3 regions of the Polaribacter atrinae genome follow, and region 2 is predicted to be linked to each of the others. Evidence: riboswitches for the same ligand, from Rfam matches in the RefSeq annotation. Region 2 holds a riboswitch; each other region holds the start of a gene.
What was found. A riboswitch is a leader RNA that binds a small molecule or an ion and turns the genes downstream of it on or off. The one in region 2 is predicted to bind cobalamin.

Region 1 (11,034 bases), 1.4 Mb from region 2:
CGGTTTGTCATCATCTTTTTTAGCATCAAAATCTGTAGCCAAAGCCACATCTTCTAAAAAAGTAGTTAAAGAAGTATCACCTCCTTCTTCTATTTTATCAGTAATAAAATCTTTAATTCCGTTTAAAAGTTCTTGAACGTTTTCTACTTTACTAACCGCTTCTGGCGTTCCGTCTTTTTCTAAATCTTTTATTAATTGTGCCTTTTTTACAACCGTTTCTGCAATTTCGAATGCATTTTTTGTTTGCGATTCTATTTGCAAACTTTGCATCATATTCATAAAATTACGAAGCTTATTTTTAGTTCCGGTATTTATTTTTAAATCTATTTTATCAATGTATTTTATAACATCAAAAATTGATTTTTTATAATGATTTGCAGCTATTGTTAACCGGTCTATAGTTGTTGCACCAATTCCACGAGCAGGATAATTGATAATTCTCTTTAACGCTTCTTCATCATTCGGGTTGATTAAAATACGTAAATAAGATAAAATATCTTTAATTTCTTTTCTTTGATAAAAGGAAATTCCACCATAGATTTTATAGTCAATTCCTTTTTTACGCAACGCATCTTCAATAGCCCTTGATTGCGAATTTGTTCTATATAAAACACAAAAATCATCTGGAGTTAATTGATGATTCATTTGGTTTTCCCAAATAGATTGTGCCACAAAACGACCTTCTTCACCATCAGAAATTGTACGCATTACATTTATGGCATCTCCAGGATCATTAGAAGTCCAAACTTCTTTGTCTAATTTTGTTTTATTTTTTTCGATTACAGAGTTTGCAGCGTTTACAATATTACTTGTAGAGCGGTAATTCTGTTCTAATTTAAAGGTTTTAACATCCGGATAATCCTTCTGGAAATTTAATATATTCTGAATATTTGCGCCCCTAAAACTATAGATACTCTGAGAATCGTCTCCAACCACACAAATGTTTCCAAATTTGTCTGCCAAAGCCCTAACAATAATATATTGAGAGTGATTTGTATCTTGATACTCATCTACCATAATATATCTAAAACGATCTTGATATTTTGCCAACGTTTCTGGAAAACGTGCTAATAACTCGTTGGTTCTTAACAATAAATCATCAAAATCCATTGCACCTGCCTTAAAACATCTATCTACATACGTTCTATAGATATTCCCCACTTCGGGTCTACTTGCATGCAAATCTGCTTCTTGCAAATCTGGATTATTAAAATACGCTTTAACCGTAATTAAACTGTTTTTAAAAGAAGAAATTCTACCTAAAATCTGTTTTGGTTTGTATTGTTCTCTATTTAAATTTTTCTCCTTAATAATTGCTGATATTAACCGAACAGAATCTTGCGAATCGTAAATTGTAAAATTGGTTGGAAAACCTAATTTATCTGCTTCGGTACGTAAAATTCTAGCAAAAACAGAGTGAAAAGTCCCCATCCATAAATTTCTAGATTCACTATTACCTACCACTCCGGCAATTCTTGCCTTCATTTCTTTGGCAGCTTTGTTGGTAAATGTAAGTGATAAAATGTTAAATGAATCTACGCCTTGCTTCATTAAATGGGCAATTCTGTAGGTTAATACACGTGTTTTACCAGAACCCGCACCAGCAATAATAATCATGGGTCCGTCTTTCTGTAAGACAGCCTGTCTCTGTGGTTCGTTTAAAGAATCTAAATATGTGCTCAATGGTTTATTTTAAAGGAATTTGAAAGCGTGAAATTAACCAAACTATTCGTTTCTATAAAAGAAGATGAATACTATTTATTCACAATTTTTACATAAGAAAACCTAAGCATATCTGCTTAAGAGCAGATAAACACAACTATCTGCCTATAGACAGATAATTTAAAATATCTGCTTACAGGCAGATAATATTGTTATTTAGCTTAATAATTGATATATTAGCTAAAAATTAAGATTTACAAATGACTAGTATTTTAACAGGCGACATCATCAATTCTAGAAAAAAGGATGATAATTTTTGGTTAGAAACGCTAAAAGAGGCGTTAAGTACTTTTGGTGACTCTCCAAAATATTGGCAGATATACAGAGGAGATAGTTTTCAATTAGAAATAGAAAAATGTGAGAATGCACTTTATGCAGCTTTAAAGTTAAAGGCTCATTTAAAATCTACAGTAGATATTGATGTAAGAATAGGAATTGGAATTGGAGAAAAAGAATTTAATGTGCCCGAAATTACAGCATCTAACGGAGAAGCTTTTATAAATTCTGGCTATGCATTTGACACCTATTTAAAGAAACAAACTATGGCAATTAAAACACCTTGGCAAGAAATTGATGCAGAGTTAAATATTGCTTTTGATTTGGCTTTATTAACTATGGATTCTTGGACAAAAAATTCTGCAGAAGTGTTTAAAATTTCGTTAGAATCAGAAAACAGTACACAAAATGAAATTGCAGCTATTTTAGGAATTACTCAAGGAAGAGTTAGCGAAAGACAAAAACGCGCAGGATTTGAACCTATTATGAAGCTAGAGAAACGCTTTAAAAAATTAATTCATCAGAAAACACTCCAATAAAATGTTTTTATTTTTAAAATTTTTATTAGCACATATTTTAGGTGATTTTGTTTTTCAACCAGAAAAATGGGTTAAAAATAAAGAAGAAAAAAAGGTGAAGTCGGTAAAACTGTATTACCACATAGGTATTTATGTCTTATTTTTATTACTTGTACTTCAATTTAATTTAAAAGAACATTGGTTGGGATTTCTGCTTATTGTAGTTTCTCATTATTTTATTGATGTTCTAAAATTATACCTTCAAAAAAAGAAAACAAAACGTGTTTGGTTTTTTGTAGATCAAATGCTACATCTGCTATTTTTAGTCATTGCAACTTCTTTGTATGTAGATATTTCATTATCAGCAGAAAACTTAATTACAGATAAAATTTTATTACTGATTACCTTTTTACTACTAGTTATTTTTGTTTCTGCAATTATCATTAAAATAATCATTACACAATGGAATCCTGAGAGTAAAAAAGAAAATGACGATTCATTGGCAAAAGCAGGACGTTATATTGGAATTTTAGAACGTTTGTTTGTTTTTACCTTTGTAATTACCAATCATTGGGAAGCAATTGGTTTTTTATTAGCAGCAAAATCTGTTTTTAGATTCGGAGATTTAACTTCATCAAAAGACAGAAAATTAACCGAATATATTTTAATTGGCACTTTATTAAGTTTTGGTATTGCTATCTTTTTAGGAGTCTTATATTTGTACACTTTAAAATTGATCTAATTTATGGAAGATAATTTAATAGAAAGTATTTCTTATATTTTACCTGCTGCAGTTAGCGGTTTTGTTACTTATTATATTTTTAACAAACTTCTGCTAAAGCAAAATTCTAATGAAAAAATAGCGCTATTATCTCAAAGAAAAAAAGAAGCTTTACCTATAAAACTACAAGCTTACGAAAGAATGTTGTTGTTTTGTGAACGTATTAATCCTGTTAAAATGTTGGTAAGAATTAAACCAATTACAGAAGATACTCAAGATTATTTACAATTATTGATTGCCAATATAGATCAAGAATTTGAACATAATTTAGTACAACAAATGTATATTACAGACGATTCTTGGACTGCAGTTGTAGCAACAAAAAACACCATTATAAATAAATTAAGACAAGTTGCAGAAACAGTAAAAACAGCGAACGAATTGCGTGAAAATGTTATTATTGATTATTCTAAAACATTACCTCCAACAGATACTGTTATCAGTATTATTAAAAATGAAGTGAAAAAATTATTATAAAAAAAGACCATCTAAACAGATGGTCTTTTTACTTTTTCTTTACAACAAAATTCCCTTTTTAAAACTGAAGTCTTACACCTAATTTAACATTTCTACCACGTGTAGAAAAACCTAAAATATCATCGTAATCTTCATTTAAAATATTTGAAACACCTCCGAATAAGGTTACAGTGTCTTCTAATAATTTATAATTAGCAGCAAAATCTAATACTTGATAACTTGCTAAAGAAACATCTTCTCCTGCAGTTCCAAAAGAACCATATCTATCATAAATACTTCTATCTCCTACATTTTTATAAGTAATATTTAAAAATGCATTTTTTAATACATTAAAATCTAAACCAGCAACAAATTTATTTGCAGGAATATAATCGTTAAAATCTTCTGTTTTATCTTTATCAACATACGTATAAGACGCGTTAATAGTTAAAAAATCAACAGGAGTAATATGCGTATTTACTTCAAATCCATTAGCATCAGAAGAACCATTACCATATTTACTAGTAGCGTTATCATAAATAATTGCATCTTCTTCTACTCTGTTAAAGTAAACTGCATCAAACTGAATAAAATCTCTATAATTTACTTCAAATCCTGCTTCAAAAGTTTCATTAGATTCTGGTTTTAAGTCTAAATTACCATAAAACCCATCATATAATTGATACAAACTTGGCGTAATAAAAGCAGTACTATAAGAAGTTAATAACTTTAAAGAAGCACTCTCGTTTTTAAAAGCTAAATATGCAAGATTTCCATCATACACCGCATGATTACCATAAACATTATGAATATTTAATCGTCCACCTACATTTGCACTTAAGCCAAAATCAGAAATATAAACCACACTTGCATAAGGATCTACAGTATTAAAATTTGCAATTCCTTTTTTAATTTCTGCAAAAGGAGTTACCGTATTATTACTATGAATTTGGTAATTTAAACCTGTAATTAATTGAATTTTAGCGTCTTTAAAATCATATCTATTTACTAAATCTAAATTTACACTTCTACCAACAAATTCATAGCTGTCTAAAGTACCACCATAAGAATTAAATTGTTTTAAATTTCTTTCTACCACATTTGCAGAAGCTAATAAATAAACTTCCCCCTTATTATAGGTGTATTTTGGTTTTAAACCAACTCTAAACTGCTCTTGATCTCCTGTATTTACATCGCTATCAGAAAAAGCACCTGTATCAAAATCATAATCAAAATTATCATAATTTAAGAAAGTCTCAATCGATAATTTATCATTTACAGCATACCCTAATTTTACCAACGCATTTTTACTGTAAAAACTATCGTTTTCATAAACAGCATTCGTATTACTCTTTGCAGCAGACATTCCGTCTGTTCCAGTAATACTAAAAGAACCTAAGAAATTTAGTTTCCCTAAAGTACCATTTAAACTTACATTTTGGTTGTTATCAGAAAAACCACTTCCTGTAACATTTGCAGTATTATTTGTTCCAAAACTTGTTTCAAAAGATCCTGAAATTTTATCTTCAGATGCTTTCTTTAAAACCACGTTAATAACTGCAGTTGCAGCTCCAGAACCGTACAATGTAGATGAAGCTCCTTTTAAAATTTCAATAGATTCTATTTGACTTACTGCTAATAATCGTAAATCAAATTGTTGGTTAATAGCAGACTGATCTGTAACAGGTACACCATCAATTAAAACTAAAACCTGTCTATTTCTTCCTCCTCTAATATTAATACTTCTTGGTTCTGATGCATTAGAATTTACTCCTCTAACATCAATACCTACAACATTGTTAAGAATTTCAATAACATTCTTACCTGCATTTTGCTGCAATTCTTTTTGAGTAATTTTCTGAATTACTTTACCTGTATTCTCTTTTTTTAGATTAAACTTTGTAGCTGTAACAACAACTTCATCTAAAGTTTCTACCTTTTCTTTTTGCAATTCTTTTTTTTGTGCAAAAAGATTTGTGCTAGCAAAACTACATGCCAAAACACCAACAATTAATAATTGTTTTTTCATTTTTAATGATTTAATTTAAGTCTTCTTGCATTTGCAAGACTACAATAGTGTGTAATTCCTTATGTAAAAAAGGAATCTAAATAAATCAGGTAAATTTGTGTACAAAATAGTATTAGTACATAAACCTTTATCCCGAAAGTTTTAAACTCGTGATTTATGGCAGGTTTCCTGGCTCGTTTTTATATTATTATACCTTCCCAACAAAAAAATGTCAGTGGTAAAAGAATTAATAACATCCTCTAAAGAGGGACTAAAATAAATTTAGTAAAACTTACAGTTGCGGGAACAGCTCTGGTTTTTAACCAGATTCCCTTTTAATTCGATGTAAATGATTTTCACATCAAAAACAAAATCGATGCAAATATATATGCATTCTTATGAACAATCTAATTAATTCGTTTCCAAATTTTATACCTTTAAGGATTGATAATTTTGATAGAAATGAGAATAGAAAATGAATTAAAATTAGGTTTTAAAGATGTAATGATTCGCCCAAAACGATCTACATTAAAATCTCGATCACAAGTAACCTTAGAAAGAGAGTTTACTTTTTTACACAGTGATATTGTATGGAAAGGGATTCCTATAATGGCTGCAAACATGGATACAGTGGGGACTTTTGAAATGGCAAAATCACTTGCAAAACACGGTCTTTTTACTGCAATTCATAAACATTACTCCTTAGACGAATGGAGACTATTTGCAGCAAATGCTGATGAAAAGGTCTTAAAGAATATTGCCGTTAGCACGGGAACAGGAAAAGAAGATTCTGCAAAAGTGAAACAAATTTTATCCGAATTTCCGCAAATAAATTTTATTTGTGTTGATGTTGCCAATGGTTATTCTGAGTATTTTGTAAATTTTGTTCAGAAAATGCGTAAAAACCACCCAAACAAAGTAATTATTGCAGGGAATGTGGTAACAGGTGAAATGGTAGAGGAACTTCTTTTAGCTGGCGCTGATATTATAAAAGTAGGGATTGGTCCGGGATCGGTTTGTACAACTCGTGTAAAAACCGGAGTTGGTTATCCGCAACTTTCTGCGATTATAGAATGCGCAGATGCTGCTCACGGTATGGGAGGACAAATTATTTCTGATGGAGGTTGTAAAATTCCAGGAGACCTTTCTAAAGCTTTTGGTGGTAGTGCAGATTTTGTAATGTTAGGCGGTATGTTGGCTGGTCATGAAGAAAGTGGTGGCGAATTAATTGAAAAAAATGGAAAAAAATTTAAAGCTTTTTACGGAATGAGTTCTACAACTGCCATGAATAAACATGTGGGAGGTGTTGCAAACTACAGAGCTTCTGAAGGAAAAACTGTTGAAGTTCCTTACAGAGGAAATGTAGACGATACCATTATAGATATTTTAGGTGGAATTAGATCTACTTGTACCTATGTGGGCGCAAGCAGATTAAAAGAATTAACTAAAAGAACCACTTTTATTAGAGTTCAAGAACAAGAAAACCAAGTATATTCATAATGAAAAATATAAATTTAATTCCTGTTTTATTTTTTCTTTTGATTGCTATTTCTTGTAAAAAAGAAGTTGAAAAGGTAGATAAAACCTCACAAGCAGTAAGTAGTATTACATACGCTAAAGGATTTGATATGATTAATGAAAATGGTATTAAAAAGTTAATTATAAAATCTGCTTATCAAAACTCTAAAGAGGTTTCTGAATATATTATTAAAGATGCAGCAGAAAAAGAAGCTACTTTAGAAAACACCATCTATACTCCTATTCAAAAAATTGTCGTTACTTCTACAACCCACATTCCAATGGTAGAGTTGTTAAACGAAGAAAATTCAATTATAGGTTTTCCGTATGCTAGATATGTATCATCAGAAAAAACAAGACAGTTAATAGATGCAGGAAAAATAAAAGAAATAGGAAAAGAAAGCTCTTTAAACACAGAAATATTACTAGACTTACAGCCAGAATTAGTAGTTGGTTATAGTGTTTCTTCTGCAGATAAAAGCCTGACAACTGTACAAAAAGCTGGAATAAGCGTAATTTACAATGGAGATTGGTTAGAAGAAACTCCTTTAGGAAGAGCTGAGTGGATTAAATTCTTTGGCGTTTTATTTAATAAAGAGAAACAAGCTGACAGTATTTTTAAGGTAATTGAAACTAATTACTTAGATGCTAAAAAAATAGCCTTAAAAGCTACCAAGAAGCCAACTGTATTATCTGGTGCAATAATGAGTAAAGATATTTGGAACTTACCATCGGGAGAAAGTTTTGTTGCACAATTTATAAATGACGCAAACCTTAATTATTTATGGAAAGAAACAAAAGGAAAAGGTAGTTTATCTTTAAGCTTTGAAAGCGTTTTTGATAAAGGTCAAAATGCTGAATATTGGATTTCTCCAGGGTACTTTTCTAGTAAAGAACAATTATTACAAAGCAATAAAATTTATGCAGAATTTGATGCTTTTAAAAATGATGAAATTTATACTTCTACAATTAAGAAAGGAAAAACAGGTGGTATCATTTATTATGAATTAGCCGCTACTAGACCAGACTTAGTTTTAAAAGATTTTATAAAAATTACAAATCCAGATTTGTTACCAAATTATGAAATGACTTTTTTTGAAAAAATGAAATAAAAAGAAAGACCTTCAGTATTTCTACAGAAGGTCTTTATAATTGAAAATAGTTGGGAGAAATTCTATACTCCAAAAGTAATATAAATATTAAGTAATCTCCATTAATTTATGGGTAGTATTAGGGTAGTATTTGGGTAGTTCTTCTTAAAAACCTAGTGTTTTATGACTTTTTTGATAGAGAGCGCTTGTTTTCTGTTTTTTATATCTAATTTTAAATAAATGTTTTTGACATGAAATTTAACTGTGTTTACAGAGATATTTACTTCATTTGCTATTTCTTTATTTGATTTACTAGACACTATTAAGTCAAAAATTTCTCTCTCTCTTAAACTTAGATTGTCTAAATCTACTTTTAAACTCCCCTCTTCTATTGTACGTTTTTTTATTTCTGAAGAGAACTTTCTAATTTCATTCTTCATAATAAAATTATATTTTCTTAAATCTTTTTCTCTAAAAAGTACAGCAAATGATAGGATTATTATTTGTACAAATCCACCTATTTTTAAATTGGTTGGCGTTGTATCAAACAAGGAAACACCAAAGTTTTTTAAAACAAAAAAATCTAACCCACTAAATAAAGAAATAGCATAAGAAAAAACAAAGAGTTTTGTATACCTGTTTTTGCGAAAAAGTAAAACACCCAACAACCAATACACCAATAATAACAGAAGGGTTAAAACATTTAAAATTATATATAGAATATTTACTTTTAAAATAAAAAATAAGGTTACAAATAAAACAATTATCAAAAATAAAACTAAGGTATATTTTTTAACCTTTGGAAAGTACTTATCTAATAAAAGAAAACTATCTCCAAATTTTAATGACGTAAAGCTTAATAAAACGTAATCCAACAAAATTAGGAACTCTATCTTTTCTTGATCAACATTCAAAAAGTTTAGTAAACCATCAAAAATTATAAAACTAAACGAGATACTAATTAGTAAAAAAGCAATTCCATAATAAAAACCATCAATAAGTAATTGTATTTTTTCTTTAAAAATAGCCTCTTGCTCCGTATGTAATTCAACAGGAAAATAGGAACTAAAATTAGAGCTAACTTTTATATATACTGGAGTTTGTCTAGAAAACTTAAAAGATGAATACCTTTGATTTGTTAACTTTTTAAGTTCTTTTAAATTTTGATAAGCCTTTGCATTAGTGGCCCTCATACTAATAATTCTAAAAATATAATTTATACCCGTTTTATTAGCAGGTATCTTAAACCAAAAAGTGGCATCAGATTTTCCTTTAAAATTTCTTTTTCTAAAGGATTAAATTCTTCCTGAGCAATATTCTTATATGTTAAACTACTATTAGCATCTTTAAAATAAAATATATCTGATTGAGAAAAAGTGGTCCCAATGAAAAATAAGAAAATTAATAGCACCTTAAACCTCACACAAACCTCTCCTATCGCTGTTTTTTATTTTTAATTTAAAGACACCTACACTTTCATAGATCTTGGTCTTTTTACCATTTACTAGAACCAATACTTAAAATAATTTGGTTTGGTTTTCATCATCTATTTTTTTCTGTTCAGCTTTCTTTCTTGCAATAGATTTTTGCAAGGCAATTTTTGCTTTTTCTTCTGCAGAAAGTTCTTCTAAAATAGGTTTTTTAGTTTCTGGAATAGGAATATCAATTGGTAGTTCCTCTTCAACAATTTCTTCACCAACAACCTCCATATCGTCAGAAATTTCATCTTCTGGTTCTTCAAAAGGCAATGGTGCTAATAAATTAACTTGTTTAATTTTATCGGTTGTTAACTGATTTCCTTGCGCTTTAATACCTTTAATAGCAATAAATTCTTCAAAATTGACTTCCTCATTCTCTAAACTTCTTTTAGAAAATTGAATTTCTGCTACAGGTCTGTAATCTGTTGCTACAATTTCTAACTGACTTTTTACATGATCAGAAATAAATTCTTCTTCTTTTTCTGTTGTTTCAATTAAAAAACGTTTTACATAATAGCGTTCTTTTTCCCCATCATAATAAATTGCAGAAATTGGTTTGTTAGGTTTCCATTTTTCTAAGACAATCATATCATCCTCAAAATGCATTGCTAAATTTGGTTTTACCGCTTTTAATTTTCCACTTTGTGTAATAATCAATAATTTATCTTCTGCTCTAAACTCGCCTAATAATTCTCCTCTTTCATCTACATTTAAACGTTGTACCGTATCATCAAACCAAATTTTACGAGGCTTTAATGTTGATACTCCTTCAGATTTAAAATCTACAGATTTAATTGCATACTTTGTAATTCTATTTCCTCTTACAGCCCTACCTTTTACGGCTAAATCTGCAAAATCGATATCCCATTTTAATTTTTTAACACTACCAGCGGCACGTAAATTAACAGTTACAACTTCTGCTTCTCCATTAGGGTTTGCAGTAAAGTAATGTACAATAGACCCTTTATTTCCGTTGGTTAAATCGTATTCTTTATCTCTTGTTACAGACGTAACGTTAAAACGTTTCATATAAGACGCACCTCTTGCTCCATCTCTATACATAAAGTTATAAACGGTTCTTTTGTCTTTCTTTTTAAAGATTGCAACATGAATAATATCTTTACCAACAAAGGTTTTAGAATCTACCTTAGACACCATCATACCTCCATCTTTTCTAAAGACAATA
Region 2 (11,034 bases):
GAATTTCAAACAATTGTTTTTCAACCATCTAACACTAACATCGTTGTGGTTTCTGATGTCTGGGGAGGCTTATGGTATTCTAATGATGCTGGAGATAATTTTGTACAACATAGTGTATTTAAAGCTCCAGTGAATACTAACGGAGACTACCCTACACAAAACATATTAAGACTTACAGCTACACCTGCGGATAATCTTCATTTTTATGGAATAGATCAAAATGGTATGTTCAAAAAATTTAGTTTTTCTTTTGCTGATGATGCTTCAGATTTAGTTAAAAATATACATGTTACAGCAGATATTAATGGCACTCCTACTCCGTTTGATTCTCAAAGTGGATAAATACAATGTATTGCTGTTTCTCCTGCAGATTCAGATGACTTAATGGTGGGTGGTGTACAAGGATGGAAATCGATAGATAATGGAGATAGTTTTACTCCTGTTTTAAATGCATATTCTAATCCACTACCTGCTGGTCAAATTCATGTGCATGCAGATCATCACTTTTTATTATTTACAGATGACTCTCATATTATTAATGGAAATGATGCAGGACTTAGAATGGGCTCTTTTTCACCAACTTCAGATTTAGATGTCCCGGATATTTCTAGTGGTTTAATTATTACACAATCTTTTAATATTGCAATTACCCATGGTTTAAATGGCGATGATTATATGATGGCAAACCAAGATAATGATGGTTTTTCTAAAGTTTCACAGGGCGGAACACAAAAATGGGTTGCAGCTGTAGCCGGAGATGGAACAGGAACAGCTATAGACATTGACAACCCAAATATTAGATATTTAGGAGGAACAAGCGGACAATTAAACAGAACCGATGATGGTTACCAACTTCATTACGAAAATGCTACACAAGTATTACCTGAAGATAAAGATAATGCAGCTTTTATTTCTCCAATAGAACTACACCCTACTGTTGCTGCAACAGTTTATGTAGGCCATGGAGATGTTAAAAAATCTACTAACAGAGGTGGCACTTGGACAAGCTTAAACTCAGGATTAACAATGACAGAGTTTTTAGATGTTTCTCTTAACAACTCTAATGTTAGAATATTTGCTATTGGTGAAGTTGCTGAAACCTCTACACTTAAAAGAAGTATAGATGACGGTGCAACTTGGTCTACCATAGCAAGCCCTAGTGGCGCTAAGATTAATAGCGTATATGCAGTACCTAATACAAACACAGTATATGCAACAGTAAAAAGTTACAGTGCAGGAAATAAAGTGTATAAAAGTATAAATAACGGAGATACTTGGACAAATATTAGTGGCGACTTACCTAATATCATCATGTTTAAAGTTATTTTAGATCCAAATAAAACTAATGAAACTATTTATTTAGCTACAGAAATAGGTGTTTATTTTACCGACAATTCTACTACTAACTGGTCTAAACTAGCTACAGATTTACCAAATGTAAGAATTAGTGATATTAAGATAAGTCCAAATAACGGAAACATTTATGTAGGTACTTTTGGTAGAGGAATGTGGGTTTATAACGACCAAAAATACTTTGATAATACTATTCCTGCAAACGTATATTGGTCAGACACTTCTAGTTGGGAAGGTAAAACTTTACCAACAACTGCAGATGATGTTTTTATAAAAACATCCGAAGAGGTAACTTTAGATTCTAATGGTGCCGTTGCAAAATCTTTAGAAATTGCAGACGGTGGTTATTTAAATATTGAAAAAAATGCTGACTTAACAGTTGAAAATGATGTTGATTCTCATTCTACAAATAGCGGTATATACATATATTCTGATACAGCTAATAGTGGTGTATTAATTGCAAAAGGAAATAGCACAGGTAAAGTAACCTATGTTAGAGGTGGTTTATTAGCTTCTAAATGGAGTCTTGTTACACCACCCGTTACAGGACAAAAAGTAAAAGATTTTGCTTTATATGCTAATAATGATATCAGAAAGAATACAGATACTGGGGCAGATCCAAACAGATATGCAATTGCTAAATATAATGATGCAAATGCAACCAATGAAAAATGGGAATATTTTGATGTAAACATTGATGCAGATGTAGAGTTCGAAAAAGGTATTGGATATTCTATGTCTAAAGGAACAGATGGTGAAGTTACTTTTACAGGTACTATACAAACAAGTTCTTTAAATATAGATGCCACGCATAACAAATGGGTTGCAGTTGGTAATCCTTTTACAGCATATTACCCAGCAAATAAAGAAGCTACAGGAAACTTTATTTTAGAAAACACAACAAAACTTGCAGTTGATGCGCCAGCAGTATATGTTTGGGAAAATAGCCAAGAAAAATATGTTGCTTTTACAAATGATGCTTCTGCAGATTTAAAAGTATTGGCTCCAGGGCAAGGATTCTTTATAAAAATGAAACCATCTGGAACTGATGAAATAGTTACTTTTAACAATGCTTATTTAGGTACTAAAACATCATTAACAGGTAATCATACTTTTAGTAAAATTACTAAAACAACACCTTATATAAAACTATATATTGCAAAAGGAGCTATAAAAGTAAATACAGATATTATCTTTTCTGAAGATGCAACTACAGGTTTTGATGCTGGAAAAGATATTATCAATTTTAATTCATCGGCATTTGATTTAACAACTAAATTATTAGACAACTCTAGCGATAAAGATTATACAATTCAGTCTATACCAAATAACGATTACGAAAATCAAATAGTTCCTTTAAACCTTAAAGGAAAAGCGAATGAGGAAATTACTTTTTCTGCTTTAAATAGTAATTTACCAGAAGGATAAAAAATTTTCTTAGAAGATAAAGAGACTGGTAGTTCTTACGAGTTAAGTGATACAGAAAAATACACCTTAACATTAAGTAGTGATGCTAGTGGTTTTGGACGTTTTTATGTACACATCTCTTCGCAAGATTTAAGTGTAATTTCTAATGATGTATCAAAAATTCAGATTTTTAATCAGAATAATTTCTTACAAATAAAAGGAACAAACACCGGAACCTTAAAAATTGATTTATTTGATCTTAACGGTAAAGCTATATTAAAAGAAAACAAATCTTCAGAAAAATATAGCCCTCTAGATTTAAACGGCCTTTCTAAAGGAGTTTACTTAGTAAAAGTTACTACTGAAGGAAAATCAGTTTCTAAAAAAATAATTATAGACTAACCTCTTTATAACGAACACATGAATATTAAAGACAATAAAAAAATAGATAGAAAAGAAGCTTTAAAAGAAATAGGAAAGTATGGTAAGTATGCTGCTTTAACAGCCTTAGGGACCTATATGATCTTAAGCCCTCAAAAAGCACAAGCTACCTCTGCTCCAGAGAATCTTGGAAACGGATTTTAATAAATTTTTAAAAACTCGATACTATATTAGTATCGAGTTTTTTATTATTATAAATTCTACAAACAGTTTTTAAAATTATCAGTTTACAAACTATAGAATAATAAGATTACACGTACCTTTAGGCTATCAAAGAAATAATAGATTCATTTTACTGATAATTCTATTTTAGACTAAACTGCTGATGAAAACAAAACTTCTTATTTTTAAAACTGTTGCTAATTATTTAAGTTTTACAAAAGCTGCAGAACAATTATTTTTATCGCAGCCAGCAATTTCTAAATCTATTAGAAATTTAGAAGAAGCCTACAAAACCACCTTATTTTTAAGAAAAAGAAACTCCATAAAATTAACAAGTGAAGGAAAGGCTTTTTTAATTTACACCAATAAAATTTTAGAAATTTATGCAGAAATGGAAAATCAATTCTTGCATAAAAATGAAAATCATCCAGATTTAATCAACTTTGGTGTTAGTACTACTTTGGCAAATTATATTATGCCAAAAGTAATTGCAAAATTTAGAGTACAGTTTCCAAATACTAAATTTGAAATAACTGCTGGAAATTCTGACGATATTGAAGAACTCATCCTAAACCAAACACTAAACTTCGGAATTATAGAAGGTAAAAACACCAACCGAAAACTACAGTTTAGTAAGTTTATGAAAGATGAAATTGTGTTAGTTACAAATGCAAAAAACTACACCTTTAAAAAAGGTCTTATTAGTTTAGAAGTCTTACAAGAAGTTCCTTTTATTATGCGAGAACTAGGTTCTGGTACTAAAGAAATAGTTGTAGAACATTTAAACAAACACCACATTAAAAAACTGAACACCGTAGTAACATTAAATAGCACAGAAGCCATTAAAAATTATCTTTTAAATTCTGATAATTTTGCCTTTATTTCTATTCATGCTATTTCTGAAGAACTCACAAATAACAAGCTTAAAATAATTGACGTTAAGGACTTGTCTATTGAAAGGTGGTTTTATTTTGTATCTAGAACAGGGTATCAATCTAACTTAATGAGCTACTTTGAAAAATACACATTAAACAACTATAACTTTTAGTTATATTAAACAATAAATAAGTTTGCTTAATAGTTATTCTTAGTCCTTAGTTTTGTATCGATAAATGAATCTCGATATGAAAACCACAATTGCCAAAATCATTTTTTTCTTAATTATAATTATTGCGCTATTTAGCACAATGAATAGTCCAACGGCCTTATTACTTGGTTTTGTATTTGCTATCATCTTTAGAAGCCCATTTAAATCTAAAAGCTATAAAGCAATTCATATCCTTTTAAAAGTAGCAGTGGTGGGCTTGGGTTTTGGAATGCTAATTAAAGAAACATTAGCAACAAGTAAGCAAGCTTTTAGTCTTACCTTTTTCTCTATTTTCTTAACAGTAGGTTTAGGTTTAATACTTACAAAAACATTAAAATTAGATAAAAAATTAGGGCATTTAATTACCTCCGGAACTGCTATTTGTGGCGGAAGTGCCATTGCCGCTATTTCTCCAGTAATTAAAGCAAATAGCAAAACAATAAGTGTTGCTTTAGGTATTGTTTTCTTATTAAACTCTGTAGCCTTGTTTCTTTTCCCTACAATTGGACATTTTTTACATTTATCTCAAGAACAATTTGGGTTGTGGTGTGCTATTGCTATACATGACACTAGCTCTGTTGTGGGCACTGCCCTAAGTTATGGAGATGAAGCACTAAGAATTGCTACAACAGTAAAACTATCAAGAACACTTTGGATAATACCTTTGGCTATTTTATCTATGTTTATATTTAAAACAAAAGGAGAAAAAATTTCAATTCCTTATTTTATTCTACTTTTTATATTGGCTATTATTATAAATAGTTATCATTTAATTCCTACAGAAATTACTTCTGAAATTGTTTTTTATTCTAAAAGAGTCTTGGTCGTAACCTTATTTCTTGTAGGAACCACAATCTCTATAAAAGACTTAAAATCTACAGGAATAAAACCTATTGTACTTGCATTAAGCTTGTGGGGATTTATCTCAATTTTTTCATTAATATACATTACTTATTAAAAGTGACAATTTAAAAAAACTATTTATAAAGAATTAAATCTTATATAATTGAACTTACTAAAAACAAATACTCATAAGTATCTGAAATAATTCAACAAAAAAAAACCTCTTCTTAATGACTAAGAAGAGGTTTTTAGGTTTCTTTTAAAGAAAGAAATGAATGCTAACATTCCCCCTATTCTAAAACAAATTATTTAATTGTTTAACATATTTAAATCTGCAATACCTGTTACTTCTGTAGAAAGTTCTCCTAACCACCCCATATTTGCTAAGATTCCTGTTTGAACCTTAACAAAGTCAATTCCTGTTAGATTCACCGTATTTCCTTCGTTATCAACAGCGTCTGAAATATCTAATTTATCGCCTCCTGGAGTATTATCAGCATATCCATATTCAAAAGCATTACTTTTAATCCAGCTAGGGTTGCTCATGTCAATATTATTATCTGTCAAAAGAGTCCCTGTAATTGTATAAGAATCTTCTGTAATAAATTCTGGATAAAATTTTGTTGATATAACACCACTTTCCCCTTCACTATCTATCCAAGTTACAACATCTGAAGCTTCATTAGGTCTAGAGTAAGTTACACTATAGTTTTTTATGGTTCCTTCTAAAGCATCTGCACTTCCTTTAATTTCATACCAAGTATCATCTGCAATTCCATTTGCATTTTCATCTTGCATTACCCAAACAACACCAGGTTCTGCAAAACCAGAAAATGCATTTCCATACATCATTATATCAGCTGCATCTTCTGTATTTATAACTGTATGATCAAAAGTATAAGAAACAGTACCTCCCCATGCTCCTAAAGTAACCATTCCTTTTTTGCCTTCAAGAGTTTTAGCTCCTTCTAAAGTACCAATTGAACTATTAATTCTTTGACCAGGTGCAGGTAAATAATCTAGTAAAGTTGTTACATATAAATTACTTTCCTCTGTAATTGGACGAATTAATGCGTTTACTACAATAGTATACTCATTTCTAAATACACCTGCATTATTAGATGATTCATACGTTACGGTATAAGTTCCAGATTTTTCTGGAATAAAATCATAAGTAGCTGTAGAAGATGTAACGTTACCTTCTAAAGACCATTTTTCTGTGTATTCTGCATCATTCATTTTTGTTGCCGAAAAATTAATGGTTTCTCCCATTAACATCTCTATATTATTACTTTTTTCTGATAATTCAATTACAGGAGCTACACTAAAAAGGTCTATTTCTGAAGTACAAGACGATGCCATTATTACTAAAAAGCAAGAGATTAAGAAAATTACACGTGGTTTTAAAAGTTGACTAAATTTGTTCATAATTTTAATTTAAAAAGTTGGTTATTGAATGATAATTATTAATATTTAAATACTACTTTGTTAGGAATATCACCGGTCTCTACAGACCACTTTAAAACTCCTTCTGATGAAAAACAATACAATTTTCCTGGAGTAGCATAATCTTTAGCGTCTGTAATTAGAATGTCTTTTGTTTCTGGGTTTATCTCAATACCGTAAGGAACTTGTATTAAATCTTTACTATCTTCTGTTATAAAAGAATCTTGAAGTATAGTTTCTGTTTTAGTATCTAATAGATTATAAGAAACCGTCATTTCTCCTGTAAAAAAACTAAATTCTGTACTGTAGATATACATTATATCATCAGAAATAGTCATATTTCCTACCGCTAAATCAAACGAAGTTTTAACCTCATCTATTTCTGTATCAACAACAAAAAGTTTAGACGGTGTTTCATAATAATCTCCTCTAGAAGAAACATATAAATCTCCTTCACTATCCATTTGCATACGATGTAGATTGATACCTACTTCTATACGTTTTGTTTCTTCAAAACTAGCAATATCAATTACAGAAACAGTAGATTCATAATTTGGCGGACTATATCCTCCAGAATTGGCAACATAAATTTTATCATTATGCACCACCAATTCTTCGGGTTGTCTACCTACATTTACAGAACGAGTAACACTAAGGCTTGTAGTATCAATTTCCATGATTTTTCCGTTTACAGCATTCGGATCTCCAATAACACCTAAGTAAGTACTCAAATACGCTTTTCCTTTATAAAACTTTATATATCTACAATTATCAATATTTATTTGCTTAATTTTTTTACGGGTATTTGCATCTAAAACTTCTACTTTATTAGATGCATTTACAACCACATATAATTTAGAACCATAAATTCCCATATCATTTCCAACATCTCCCAAACCACCTACTTCTTCTGGGTTTTCCGTTCTAAAAACTTCTTTTTCATAAATTCCGGTCTCAAAATCCATATAATCTAAAGCAGCCTTATTCATAGACATATTGCCCGCATTCAGTAAATAAAACCCCTTTAATTCCGCAATAGGTTCTGTAGGAACTTCCGGATTTATTGGATCATCAAAATTCTCATTGCTGCTACATGAATTTAAAAAAAACACAACAGCTAAAGCTGATGCAATTTGTAAACTTAATTTTCTTTTGTTCATAATAAAAAATTTAAAGTGAAACGATAGGATCTCCCAGGCATCGGAAAGTTTTTTACTACCGCATATTGTTGATTAAATACATTATTTACTGCTACTAAAACTTTTAATTTTTTTCTATTGAATAAGAGTGTTTTTCCTAAACTTAAATCGTGTGTAAACCATGGTTCTAAATAATTAGAACTGATGTTTGCCTTTTGGCTGTATCTTTCTCCCGTATAAATAAAACTGTAATTAAATTCTATTTCTTGGTAATCTATCATTGCATTTACACTACCACTATGGCGCGGTATATACGGAATTTGATCTCCGTAATTACTGGCATTAGCAGTAACATCTATAGATTCTTGATACGTATAGCTTAAATTGGTATTGTACTTAAATTTTGTTCCTAAACTTCCACTTGCTTTTATACTTGTTTCTATTCCGGTGGTTTCTACTTTACCTAAATTTAGCATTGTCCATCTAAATAAATTAGCCCCAGGAACTGCTACAATTTTGTTGTCTATCCAAATTTTATACACATCTGCTTGAAGATCAAATGCTGTTTTTTTAAACTCTGTTTGATAAGAAAATCCAAGATTTACCTGAGCAGCATCTTCTGGATCTAAAAACGTATTTCCTATAAAAGTATAATACAAATCATTAAAAGTTGGCATTCTAAAAATCTCTTTATAAAAACTTCTTACCCTAAATTTATTAGAAGTAAAAGGTTGCCAATTCATCATAATTGTAGGTGAGTACTTCTGTAAATCTTCTGCCGCCTCATAATATAGCACCGTTTCATCTACAGTAGTACTTAACACACTTGCTTGTATGTGTATTTTATCAAAATTAAAATCGGCAGCTAAAGCTGATAAAAGCGTAATTCTTTTAGGGTAAGAAAATCGATACAAATTTGCATCCATCGTATTCTTTTGTAAGTCTGTTGCCAGAGATAATTTCCAAAAAGGAGAAACCTGAAACGTATTTACCATCGACAAATAATATTCTTCTTGGGTATATCTGTTGTCTAGTTCTCCGTCTACCTTTATAATTTCTGGGTCTACATATCGAGAATAATTATGCGCATATTTACCTCTTAACACAAAAAAATAAAAGTCGTTTACATGGTTTGTAAATGCTCCTTGCAGAAAATTATTTCGATCCCATAAACGTTGCGGACGCTTAAAACGATTGGCAACAATGGCTCCTGGCAATCCTCTCTCAGAATCGTAATGATATAATTTCACATTCCAATTATTCTTAATTCCGTTCGAACCATGCAAAGATGCTTCTGCCCTAAAAGATTCAATATCGGCATTATTTCGCGTTGCTATAGTATCATAACTTCCGTTGGTATATCTAAATTTATATTTTCCGTTAGCATTGAGATATTCTGTACTAACACGAGCACTTAAATGCTTATTAATTTTAAAATCTAAATTCACAGAAGGATTTACCAAGCCAAAAGAACCTGTTTTTAGGCTTACATTTGTATTGATACTTTTCCCTTCAGAAAACTGAGGCGTTTTTGTTTTTAGATAAATACTATTTGAAGAAGCATAAGATTTAGCAGATTGATTTAAATCTGAACGTTGCCCTTGATACAATGAAACAGCCTCCATATTTTGCAAAGAATATTTACCTAAATCTATTTGCCCATTTTGAGCATTACCTAGTTGAACACCATCATAAAAAACACCCGTATGTTGCGAGCCCATGCCTCTTACATTTATGGTTTTTATACCACCAATTCCGCCATAATCTTTTAACTGAACTCCGCTAAAAAAACGAATTGCATCAGCAACACTAGAATTACTTAAACGCGTTAAAGACTTACCTGTTAAAGACTGAACAGAAACAGGAGAAAAGTGCTTTTTTAACTTCTCTTTATTGGCTACTAAAAATATTTCTTTAAGCTGAACGGCGTTTGTTGAATCAATTTTTTGGGCATGTAAAGAACTCGAATTACAGCATCCAATAATTAAACAAATAGCCCCAAAAGAATGTAAAAAAGAAGTCCTCATACTTAAATTTTGTATACGAGGATAGAATAAGAGAAGTTCTACATATCTAAAATATTAGATAGGCAGATTCCTAATTCTAGCTTCAATCCTCGAAAGCTTAATGAATTATTTAAAAATGGCAGGTCTTCTGACTTACTCCATCCACCCGGTCTTCCCATTCTTTCGAAAAGTGACTATTCGGATTTCAATTTTAGAGCTTACAGCTGCGGGACAGTTCTAGGTTTACACTAGATTCCCATTTTAATATCAAGTTTTTAAACTTGATAACCATTCTTAGTTAAAAAATAAAGTACAAATCTATCTACTTTTCAGGAATAAACAACATGCTTTTATTGTTTATTTCTAAACAAAATCACTATTGATTAAAACCTAAAAAAAGCACAAATAATTTGAATAAAAATCAACAATAATGCTACTTTGTTGAAGTAAAAAAAATGAATAAATAAAAAGGCAGAACGCTCTCTTTTTACAAATAAAATACTAATAATAATCTATGATAAAAATCAATAGCCAAAAAATTAAAAAGCTGTGATAATATCACCTAAAAAAAAACAACTCCAAATAAAATAATTTAATGACGATAAACACTGTCCCCCAACAACATTAAAATACTCAAAAAAATATTATAAATGAAGTTGCAACAAATTTATTTACTAATGGTTTATTTAAAACCAGTGTACTTTTAGCTATTCATTTAATCAATAATTAGGTTTTAAAAGAAATTTAAAGTCTGTGATAAAAGTGTAACCAAGGTTTTTAAGAATAAAAAGCCTCACGGGTTTCCGTAAGGCTCTTAATTAGCACTCTTTCCTTTTCAATAGTTTCTTTCCCTAACTACTTTTCAAAGATATCCCAATAAAACATAGAGATATTACGGTTTTCCGTAATTAGCATCCTTTTTTTTTAAAATATTATTATATCAACCCAAAATCTTTAGAAATAGCCACTAAATGCGCAGGATTATTCGCATTAAAATGTTCCTTTAAAAACTTTAATCTTTTTTCTATAGCACTCATACTAGATGGTAAAATTCCTTTTTCTTTTAGGTTTTTACTAATTTCCTCTTGTAATAATCCTCTAGAAAGAAAAGCTATTAATGAAATATCAAAATCGGTAATCTCAACTACTT
Region 3 (11,034 bases), 720 kb from region 2:
TTTTATGAAGAATGAATAAAAAGATTGTAGCGTAAAGCCCGACCTGAAAGGGAACGCCCAAAAATAATGCTTAAAGAACATCTAAATAAATTTTGTCTAATTATTAACGTCTTATTTCTGTAAATCTTTTTACTTTCGTTCTGTATGACTGATAAGAAACAATTAAAATACGATAGGGCTTATTTAAAAATGGCTCGCGAATGGGGAAAATTATCTCATTGTAAACGTAAACAAGTAGGCGCGCTTATTGTAAAGGGCAGAATGATTATTTCTGATGGTTTTAACGGAACACCCACTGGTTTTGATAATTGTTGTGAAGATTGTAATGGAGTTACAAAGTGGGAAGTTTTACATGCAGAGGCAAATGCCATCTTAAAAGTTGCTTCTTCTACCCAATCGGCAAACGGTGCCACCTTATATATTACCTTATCTCCATGCACGCAATGCAGTAAATTAATTCACCAAGCAGGAATAAAACGTGTTGTTTTTGCAGAGTCATACAAAGATACCTCTGGCATTAATTTTTTAGAAAAAGCAGGCGTAGAAATCATGCATTTACCTTATGAAAAATAAAAACAACCTTCCTATATATTTATCTTTAGCAGTTATTTTTGGTTTACTAATTGGTGTTTCACTAAATGGTAGCTCTAACAATATATTGTCTTTAAACAAAAACTCATCTCAAGAAATAAAAATAAGGAAACTTATTAATTTTATTGAAAAGGATTACGTAGATACCGTAAATACGGAGAGTTTATTAGATGGTGCCATTACGCAAATGTTAGGTAAATTAGATCCTCATTCTGTGTATATCCCTAAAGAGAACTTGCAAGCTGTTAAAGAAAATATGCAAGGTAATTTTGTAGGTATTGGTGTTCAGTTTAGAATTATAAACGATTCCATTACTGTTATACAACCCATAAAAGGCGGACCAGGTATAAAGGCAGGTATTAAAGCTGGCGATCGTATTTTAATGGCAGATAAAGATACTTTGTATGGTAAAGGCATGTTTACAGATAAAGTGCCTGGTTATTTAAAAGGAAAACCAGATACCAAAGTAGCTCTTAAAATGTATAGAAAAAGCAACGATTCTCTCTTTACTGTTTCCGTTACTCGTGGTAATGTAAATATTAAAAGTGTTGATTTAGCCTATATGATTAACGATTCTATTGGTTATATAAAACTAGATCGTTTTGCGAGAAATACGTATAGTGAATTTAAAACGTCATTAAACACCTTAATAGATGATGGAATGACCGATTTAATTCTTGATATTAGAGGAAATGGTGGTGGCTTTATAGACATTGCAAATAGCATTATTGATGAATTTTTAGAAGATGATAAACTGATTGTTTTTACCAAAAACAACAAAAATAAAGTAGAAGAGTCTTTTGCAACCTCTAAAGGAGATTTTGAAAAAGGTGGTTTGTATGTTTTAATTGATGAAAACTCTGCATCTGCATCAGAAATTTTAGCAGGTGCTTTACAAGACAATGATAAAGGAACAATTATAGGTAGACGTTCTTTTGGAAAAGGGTTGGTACAAATAGAAATGGATTTAGGCGATGGTTCTGCAGTGCGTTTAACAACGGCACGTTACTACACCCCTACCGGTCGTTCTATTCAGAAACCTTATGACCACGAAGGAAATAAAAATTATTATACAGATTATCAAAAGAGGGTTGCTAATGGAGAACTCTTAAGTAAAGACAGTATAAAAGTGGTAGATTCATTAAAATATACTACTCCTAAAGGAAAAGTTGTTTACGGCGGTGGCGGTATTATTCCGGATATTTTTGTTGCCATAGACACCACTTCTTATATGAATGGTTTCTACTTTAACTCTATAAATGATTTTGCTTTTGACTATGTAGATAACAATAGAAAAAAACTACAAAAATGGACCATAGCTAATTTTATTACTGATTTTGATACCGATGAAACGGTTTTTAACAGCTACTTGTCTGATATTAAAGACAGACCTACACCTTCTTTTAGCACCAGCCAAAACTTAAAAAAATACTTAAAAGCAGCTATTGCAAACACTCTTTTTGGTGATGTTGGTTTTTATAGAATTATGCATCAAGATGATAAAATGATTCAGAAAGTTTTAGAATTGGAAAGTGAGAAATAGTTTGAGGTTTTAGTTGATTGTTTTTCTCCTCAGTTTTGTGGGATCATTGTTATGAGACTTCTCAATACTTCGAAGTGACAAATTCTATGTTTTTTTGGATTCAGTTTTGTCATTTAGAACGGAAAAAGCAATTACATAAAACAACGCTGTATTATGGCATCACGGTTATGAGACTTCTCAATACTTCGAAGTGACAATTAGATTTATTCTATTCCGTTTAGCTTTGTCATTTCGAAATGAGCTTTTTAGCGATTGATAAATCGCTAATTATTAAAAAAAACAATACAAACTACTGTTACCTCTTCTAACTCTTTAGACATGTTTTCATATTTCTAAGGATGAGAAACATAAAAAAATAGCCTGCTTTTTTAATGATTTTAAAACCATGATTTGTACTGTTTTATAACAAGTTCTCTAACCTCCAAACACCTCAAATTCTTAACGTCATTCCTTAAAAATAAGGACTTACTACTAAAAGGAAGTTACCATACTTTAGATCTAAAAATAGTCTAGATTATTTGTTAAAAATAGTTTTTTTTAGATGAAAAAAGGAAATACTTTTACACTATAAATTTTTGGTTTTATATTCAATAAATTGAATTAAAATTAAAAGGGAATCAGGTAACTTTTAAAAGAAAACCTGAGCTGTTCCCGCAACTGTAAGCATTGTCTAATTATTAGATTATCGTTATTTCTTACACCACTGTCTTAGTTAAAGACGGGAAGGTTTTAACAAAATGCAAGCCAGGAGACCTGCCAAAAATTATATTCGTCTTTTTTAACTTTCGGGAAAAAAGTTAAAAAGAAATATGTATTATATGCACTGTTTTTCTACTTTTATAAAAGGTTGAGAACTTGCCTATTTTGTTTTTTAAAATTTTAAAATCAATCATAATGAAAAGTTATCTATCTAAATTAGCCTTAATTGGTTTATTATTTGTTGTATCCTGCACTAAAAAAGATGTAGTTTTTGAAGAAGCACTACCAACTTACAACAATGCTTTTATCTTATCTCTAGAAAGTGATAAAACAGCAATTACATTTCTAGACGAAAATCAACTTGCAACACAAAACGTTCATGTATTTGACAATGCAGAAAGCACTTCTTTTTCTAGCTACAATAATGAACTATATATTGTAAGTCAAAACGGACCTTCATACATTTCTAAAGTTAATACAGAAAATTTAGAAGTAGAAGAATCTATAACTTCTTCTAACGTATCTTCTCCATCCTATTTACAAATGTATTCTAAAACGGATGGTTTGGTAATTAACACCTCTGGATCAGGAAGAAATAGAAATTATAATCTTTGTCATGTAAATACAACTACTGGTATTGGAGATGCAATAACTGATGTTTCTAATAAAATTCTTTTTAACAATTCTGCACTAATTTTAGATGCTGAAAATGTTTTAATTGCAGATGGAAAAGAATTAGTTGTAATGAATATTACTACTAAAGAATTTACTTCTGCAATAACATTTGATGATGCTATTTCTGGGCTTTTAAAAGATAAAAATGGAAGTATTTGGGTAGCAAAAGAAAAAAGAGCCACAGATGCTACCTTTACAAAACTAAATGCAAATTATTCTATAAATGAAACAGTAACAGTAACAGATACTGCTATTAATTTATTTAAAAACAGTATTTTAACTATGAACTCAGAAAGTACGAATGCTTTTTGGTCTGAATCTGCATCTGGAAAAATTTATACTTTTGATACAGAAACGAAAGTAATTGAAGAGTTTGCAACACCAATTAATGAAGGAATTGCCTTAAACACTGTTGTAAAACAACACCCAAAAACAAAACAAGTTTATGTAATTGGTTTGGAAGATTTTATGGATCCAGATAATAGTGTTTTAGTAATTTATAACTTAGATAAAACTGTAGCAAACACAGTAACAAAAGTAGGAGCATCTCCCATAGACCTTTACTTTTCTGACAAAGAATTTATAAACTAAAACCAGTACTCTAAAATAAATCTACAAGGAATTACTTTGTAGATTTATTTTTTTAAAAAAGAGACACAAAGCGCTGCGACTTCTTCTAATTCTTTAGACATATTTTCCTTGTACCAAGGATGAGAAACATTAAAAACATGGTCTGCATTTTTAATGATTTCTAACTGACTTTCACCATTCCAAGTATGTATTTTTTTACCTTCATCTAGAGAAACAGAAGTATCTTTATCTCCATGAATTATTAACTGTGGAATTTTTAAATTGGCTACAGCTTTTTGAATATTTAAACGCGTCTCGTTTTCTTTAAAGTCTAAATAAAACTGATAGAAATGCGGCATATTTTGCTTTGTTCTTCCGTTTAAGACATATTTTACACCTGTTCTTTTCCAATTCTCTAAATCGTCAGTAATTGTACCTCTAGAGCCAAAATCGCAAACAGAAGCCAAAGAAATTACTTTTTTTACTCTTGCGTCTTCATTTGCTTTTAGTAGCACAATTCCGCCACCTCTACTATGTCCAATTATTGAAATATCATTTACATCTACTTCATTTTTATAAGTGGTGTTTGTAGCAATCCAATCGATTACACTTTCTAAATCGTCTAATTCTTTGGTATAATTATTATTACCGAAAGCCTCTAAATCCGGAAAATCAATTGGGTTTACAGCAGTGCCTCCATTATGAGAAAAGTTGAATTTTATAAAGAAAAATCCTGCTTTTGCAAAAGTTTCCGCCAATAAATTCCAAGCGCCCCAATCTTTAAATCCCTTGTAACCATGACAAAAAACAACTACTTTTTTTGGTTGTTGATCTTCCTTATAAAACACATCTGTTACAGTTGGTTTGCTGTGTTTTCCTTGAATGATAATGTTTTTTAAAATTTTCATTTTCTCTTTAAATAAATAGTTTTACAACTGTAAAAACAGCTACTAAACCTGTTATAATTGATAGAATTAAATTGATATCTTTTGTTAGCTTCCCTGTTTTTTGTTGAATTATTTTTGCGAATTTTCCATATAAAAATAGGATATAAAATGTACCTAATACAGATCCTAAAATAAAGAAGAACACAGAAACAAAATCAAAACTAAACAGATTAAAAACATCTAAGGTAATAATGGTTCCGCTAAAAAAAGGAATCCCAAACATGTTTAAAACAGATAGTGAAATTCCGGTTAGTAAAGGATTTATACTTTTAGTTTTTACTGCATCAACCTTTATTTTTCCTTTTTTAGATTCGTTATAAAAATAGTAAGATAAGGCTATAAAAACAACGATTCCTGCTTTTTCTATAGTTTCTAAAATGGTTGGGGTTTGCGCAATGTATTTGGTTAAAATAACAGCAATTATCACTTGCGGAATGATCATTAAAGAAACTCCGAATGCGTATTTGTTAGCTGCCAATTTCCCTTTTTCTAAACTAATTTTTAGAGCAGTCATATTTAGCATACTTGGCGTAATAGACCCTACAAAAGAGAACATAAATCCGAAGAAAAAAAGTAAAAATATATTCAAAATAAATTATTTATAAAGTAAAAAAACGAAGTTTCCTACCGCAACTACACCTGTTAAACACCCTAAAATAAAATCCATTTTAGAAGCAATAAAAGTAAGTTTGTGTTCAATTTTTTTAGCAATAATAGCATATAATGAATATAGCGTAAAAGAACCAATTGTAGAACCAATTGAAAAATAAAATCCATTTAAGTAAGAATATTCAAAATATTCTAACCCTATTAAAACAGAGATCGTTGTAAAATAAAACGGAATTGCAATAGTGTTTAAAAGAGACATTCCAATACCATGTAAATAAGCCTTAGATTTAGGTATTTCTTCTTTTATCCTCTTTTCTTTTGACGTAAAATACAGTCTAAAAAAGTTAATGGATAGCAGCAAAAGAATACCTGTACCTATCTTTTGTAACAAGGTTATATACTCTGAGTTTTCCATTAAAATACTCGATAGATAAGCACCTATATTCGCTTGAAAAAATAAAACTGTAGCATAACCACCAATAAGATAGAACGCTGCTTTTTTACCATTTCTTAAACTGAATTTAACTACAGTCAGATTTAAAAAACTAGGTGTTATACTACCTAAAACCGCAACACCAAAACCTAAGAAAATAAAAATTAAAAAGTTCATAAATTGTTTTTATATGGACAAATAAACAAAAAAACGTGTCAATTAATTGACACGTTTCATTTATATAGTAACTTATAAGCGTTTTTCTACACTACACCTTGTGCTAACATAGCATCTGCAATTTTTACAAAACCAGCAATATTTGCTCCTTTGATATAATCTACAGTTCCATCTTCATTCTTACCATGCTCTACACAAGAATCATGTATTTTTTGCATAATTTCTTTTAACCTTTCGTCTACTTCTTCTCTAGACCAGTTTAATCGTAATGAGTTTTGACTCATTTCTAGACCAGAAGTAGCAACACCACCAGCATTTGAAGCTTTTCCTGGAGCGTATAATATTTTTGCTTTTTGGTATTCATGAACGGCCTCTGGTGTAGAAGGCATATTTGCACCTTCAGAAACACATATACAACCGTTGTCTATTAATGTTTTTGCTTCTTCTCCATTTAATTCATTTTGAGTAGCACATGGCAACGCAATATCACATTTAACAGACCAAGGTCTTTCTCCTTTAAAATACTTTGCTTTTGGGTATTCTTCTAAATATTCGCTAATTCTACCACGTTTTTCATTTTTAATATACATTACTTGGTTTAATTTTTCAGCATCTATACCATCTTCATCATAAATATAACCTCCAGAATCAGAAAGTGTTAATACCTTTGCTCCAAATTGAATCGCTTTTTCTGCTGCATATTGTGCAACATTACCAGAACCAGAAATAACTACATTTTTTCCTTTAAAAGATTCGTTTTTAAGTTTCAGCATAGCTTCTGCAAAATACACGTTTCCATAACCTGTAGCTTCTGGTCTTATTAATGAACCACCATAAGCAACTCCTTTTCCTGTTAGAACTCCTGTAAATTCTGTTTTCAATTTTTTATACATTCCAAACATGTAGCCAATCTCTCTTGCGCCAACTCCAATATCTCCTGCTGGTACATCTATATGTTGTCCAATATGTTTTTGCAATTCACTCATAAAATTTTGACAAAAATTCATAATCTCACGATCAGATTTTCCTTTTGGATCAAAATCAGAACCTCCTTTACCACCACCCATTGGCAATGTTGTTAAAGAGTTTTTAAATACTTGTTCAAAAGCCAAAAATTTTAGAATACTAGCATTTACAGAAGGGTGAAATCTCAAACCACCTTTATATGGTCCAATAGCAGAATTCATTTGTATTCTATACCCTCTATTAACCCTTATCTCTCCACTATCATCTGTCCATGTTACTCTAAAAGAAATTAATCTCTCAGGCTCTACCATTCTTAATAAAAGGTTTTTTCCGTAATACTTTTTATTTTCAACAATAAAAGGAATTAAGGTTTCGGCTACTTCTCTCACTGCTTGTAAAAATTCCGTTTCATGGCTGTTTCTTTGTTCAACCAACTGCATGAAATCTTCTATTCTGGACTCTGTATTCGTAGACATTTTTTTTTGACTTTTATAAACATTTAACTAAGCAAATATAAGTTATTTTGAATATTTTTAAAGTTAAAAAGCACTAAAGTTCTTTATCCAACTCCTTTAAAACTTAAGTTATCAACCTAAAAAAAAGACCTATTTCACTAACCTTATTTCCCATATTATTTAAGACACTATTACCCTATTAAATTTATTTTTACTGATGAGTATTACAAATTTAAAATCTGTAAAAATTTGCCTTCCTTTATTTATTGAAATGTATTCAAAAACAGACATAATAGCATTTTAACTTATTATAAGAAACAAAAAAAACGCATCAAAAAAATGATGCGTTTTAAACTTTAAATAAATTAATATTTTAGACAACTCCTAAATCTAACATAGAGTCTGCTACTTTAATAAAACCAGCAATGTTTGCTCCTTTTACATAATTAATATAGCCATCTTCTTCTGTACCATATTTTAAACAAGCAGTATGAATAGAATGCATTATTTGATGTAATTTTTCGTCTACTTCTTCTTTTGTCCAGTTTAATTTCATGGCGTTTTGAGACATTTCTAAACCAGAAACTCCTACTCCACCAGCATTTACTGCTTTACCAGGTGCGTATAAAATTTTAGCATTATGAAATGCATGAATAGCTTCTGGAGTACAACCCATATTAGAAACCTCTGCTACATATTGTACACCATTTGCAACTAATTTTATGGCATCTTCTCCATTTAATTCATTTTGGGTAGCACAAGGCATTGCAATATCACATTTTACGCTCCATGGTTTTTCATTAGGATAAAATTTTGCTTCTGGAAATTCAAGTACATAAGGAGAAACAATATCATTATTAGATGCTCTTAATTGTAATAAGTAACTAATTTTATCATCATCTAACCCTTTTTCATCATAAATATATCCATCAGGACCAGAAATTGTAACTACTTTTCCGCCTAATTCTGTGATTTTTAAAGCGACACCCCATGTTACATTTCCAAAACCAGAAAGTGCAATTGTTTTCCCTTTAAAATCATCATTTTTGGTTTCTAATATTTCTTTTGTAAAGTAAACACCACCAAAACCTGTTGCTTCTGGTCTAATTAAGCTTCCTCCCCAGTTTAAACCTTTTCCTGTAAATACGCCTGTATGTTCTTGTTGTAGTTTTTTGTACATACCGTACATAAACCCAATTTCCCTACCACCAGTTCCAATATCTCCAGCTGGTACATCTGTACTTGGCCCAATCATTCTCCATAACTCTAACATAAATGCTTGGCAAAAACGCATTATCTCAGTGTCTGATTTTCCTTTTGGATTAAAATCTGAACCTCCTTTTCCACCTCCCATTGGTAGTGTTGTTAAGGCATTTTTAAATATTTGCTCAAATCCTAAAAACTTTAAGATACTTAAGTTTACACTTGGGTGTAAGCGAATACCTCCTTTATATGGCCCTATCGCATTGTTAAACTGTACTCTATGACCTATATTAACTTGAACCTGTCCTGCATCATCAATCCAAGAAATTCTAAATGTTAAAATTCTATCTGGTTCTACTAAGCGCTCAATAATTTTAGCGGCTTCGTATTGTGGGTTTTCATTATAAATTGTCTCAATAGACTCTAAAACCTCTTTAACAGCCTGTAAATATTCTTTTTCACCAGGGTGTTTTGTTTCCAAATTTGTTAAAATTTCCTTTACATTCATAATGGTATAATTAGTAATTCTTTATTGAATATGTTACTCATCAAAAATACATTTTAAAATTGTTTTTAAATAAAATATTTATTGTAATTTTTAATAATTAACAATAATTTATCCATTTTCTAAGAATCTTAATATTTTTTGAATTATTTGAGTTGTTTTTTTATTATATATACATTTTACATAAATCCTTCAGGAGGCAATTCTTCAAACGACTCTTCTACATCTGAAGCACTGTTACCCAAGGAAATACCTTCTTTAAAAATAGCCGCTTTATTGTTTTCTCCATCAATAATAACTGTTAGTTCATTTTTAAAAGAAATATGTCTTAGGTAAGAATCTTCAAAAACAGCTTCTTGTTTATTTAAATAATCTACATCAAAAAAGCCATCTTTTACAAAAGGGTTTATAGTTAAATATCCCACTTTAAAAGAGGTTAAATTTTGAAAGAAATGGGTTCCTTGACTCGGATCTATTCTAAAATCATTTAAACCAGATTCTACTATTATTTTTGCAGCAGAAATTTGAGACCAAAGTACCGGAATTCCTAACCAAGAATCACTTGATCCCCAACGCCCAGGCCCTACCAAAATATAGGGTTTGTCTAGTGCTACAAATTTTTTATTAATTTCTTCAACCGCACATGCAATATCTCGTGTATTTGCCGAATTAAACGTTTCGGGTTTTACATAAACTACATCACAAATGTTTTCATATTTACCATTTCCTAAAGCAGATTCAGAATAAATTATAGTTTCAGAAATATCTAAGTTTTCAGGCAATTTACTTACCGTTTCCATACTTTCTATGATAGGCCTAATTTGTAAAAAACTAAATTCTTTTGGCTTACCTGCAGGAACATCTAGTTTTACGGCAAATTCTATTTCTATTGGGTTTCTCATTTCTCGTTGCCCAACACGCAAAAGGTCTTGTAAAATTTCTGGCAATGGAAACGTATTGTATTTTAATATATTATCGAACGTAATTACACGGATACCATCATGCATTACACCAGGTCTAATGGTATTATTTTGTAAATCATAAGTTGAAGCTACAAATTTTAAAGATCCATGGTTTTCTGCTTTTCTAATGGTAACTTTCTTTTTATTGATGGCTTCGCAAGTAGAAACCTTATAACTATCAGGATTTAAATCTAAACCATAAAAATACTGTTGCGTTTCTCTTTGTGTTGAACCCGGAGAAGATAGTTGCAATATTTTTTTTGGATAAGATGGTGAAAAGCGTAATGTTTGTCCGCCACCCACAATTATTTCTCCTAAACCTAAAGCAATATTAGCAATTCCTTCACTTGCCTTTTCCTCTCCAATAGGATAAAAATTAATAGAACGTGCTACCCCAGAAATATTTGGATAATATACATCTTGGTATGGCTTACCTATAACTTCTTGCAAAATTACAGCCATTTTATCTTCTTCTATAGTATGTGATATTGCTTTTAAATATGATTTACTGTTTTCAAAAAAAGCAGATGCTATAACAGATTTAATAGCATTAGAAACCATTTCAACTTTTTTGTCTATTTCAGAATCTGGAATCATATACGTTGCAAAAACACCTGCAAAAGGCTGATAGTTAGAATCTTCTAACATACTAGATGAACGTACAGCAATAGGGCATTTCGTGGTTTTTAAAAATGCTCT

Region 1: another riboswitch for cobalamin. It lies ahead of WG945_RS01970 (TonB-dependent receptor plug domain-containing protein); the one in region 2 lies ahead of WG945_RS07935 (TonB-dependent receptor).
Region 3: another riboswitch for cobalamin. It lies ahead of WG945_RS11105 (DUF5074 domain-containing protein); the one in region 2 lies ahead of WG945_RS07935 (TonB-dependent receptor).

What each region holds. Positions count from the first base shown of each region.
Region 1 covers NZ_CP150660.1:429,087-440,120, reverse strand. Annotated here, with positions in the region: gene WG945_RS01990 (ATP-dependent helicase) at 1-1,683, opposite strand, end outside; gene WG945_RS01985 (sigma factor-like helix-turn-helix DNA-binding protein) at 1,923-2,537, shown strand; gene WG945_RS01980 (DUF3307 domain-containing protein) at 2,539-3,258, shown strand; gene WG945_RS01975 (hypothetical protein) at 3,262-3,774, shown strand; gene WG945_RS01970 (TonB-dependent receptor plug domain-containing protein) at 3,833-5,782, opposite strand; cobalamin riboswitch at 5,924-6,148, opposite strand; gene WG945_RS01965 (GMP reductase) at 6,224-7,261, shown strand; gene WG945_RS01960 (ABC transporter substrate-binding protein) at 7,261-8,391, shown strand; gene WG945_RS01955 (response regulator transcription factor) at 8,544-9,563, opposite strand; gene WG945_RS01950 (DNA gyrase/topoisomerase IV subunit A) at 9,888-11,034, opposite strand, start outside.
Region 2 covers NZ_CP150660.1:1,800,273-1,811,306, forward strand. Annotated here, with positions in the region: gene WG945_RS07900 (WD40/YVTN/BNR-like repeat-containing protein) at 1-342, shown strand, start outside; gene WG945_RS07905 (WD40/YVTN/BNR-like repeat-containing protein) at 385-2,781, shown strand; gene WG945_RS17745 (T9SS type A sorting domain-containing protein) at 2,947-3,162, shown strand; gene WG945_RS07910 (hypothetical protein) at 3,181-3,345, shown strand; gene WG945_RS07915 (LysR family transcriptional regulator) at 3,527-4,411, shown strand; gene WG945_RS07920 (YeiH family protein) at 4,488-5,408, shown strand; gene WG945_RS07925 (PKD-like domain-containing protein) at 5,603-6,721, opposite strand; gene WG945_RS07930 (YncE family protein) at 6,760-7,899, opposite strand; gene WG945_RS07935 (TonB-dependent receptor) at 7,896-9,905, opposite strand; cobalamin riboswitch at 10,006-10,192, opposite strand; gene WG945_RS07940 (response regulator) at 10,820-11,034, opposite strand, start outside.
Region 3 covers NZ_CP150660.1:2,515,277-2,526,310, reverse strand. Annotated here, with positions in the region: gene WG945_RS11115 (deoxycytidylate deaminase) at 145-573, shown strand; gene WG945_RS11110 (S41 family peptidase) at 563-2,134, shown strand; cobalamin riboswitch at 2,694-2,908, shown strand; gene WG945_RS11105 (DUF5074 domain-containing protein) at 3,029-4,099, shown strand; gene WG945_RS11100 (alpha/beta hydrolase family protein) at 4,144-4,986, opposite strand; gene WG945_RS11095 (glutamate dehydrogenase) at 4,994-5,614, opposite strand; gene WG945_RS11090 (LysE family translocator) at 5,621-6,244, opposite strand; gene gdhA (NADP-specific glutamate dehydrogenase) at 6,331-7,686, opposite strand; gene gdhA (NADP-specific glutamate dehydrogenase) at 8,039-9,376, opposite strand; gene WG945_RS11075 (PEP/pyruvate-binding domain-containing protein) at 9,553-11,034, opposite strand, start outside.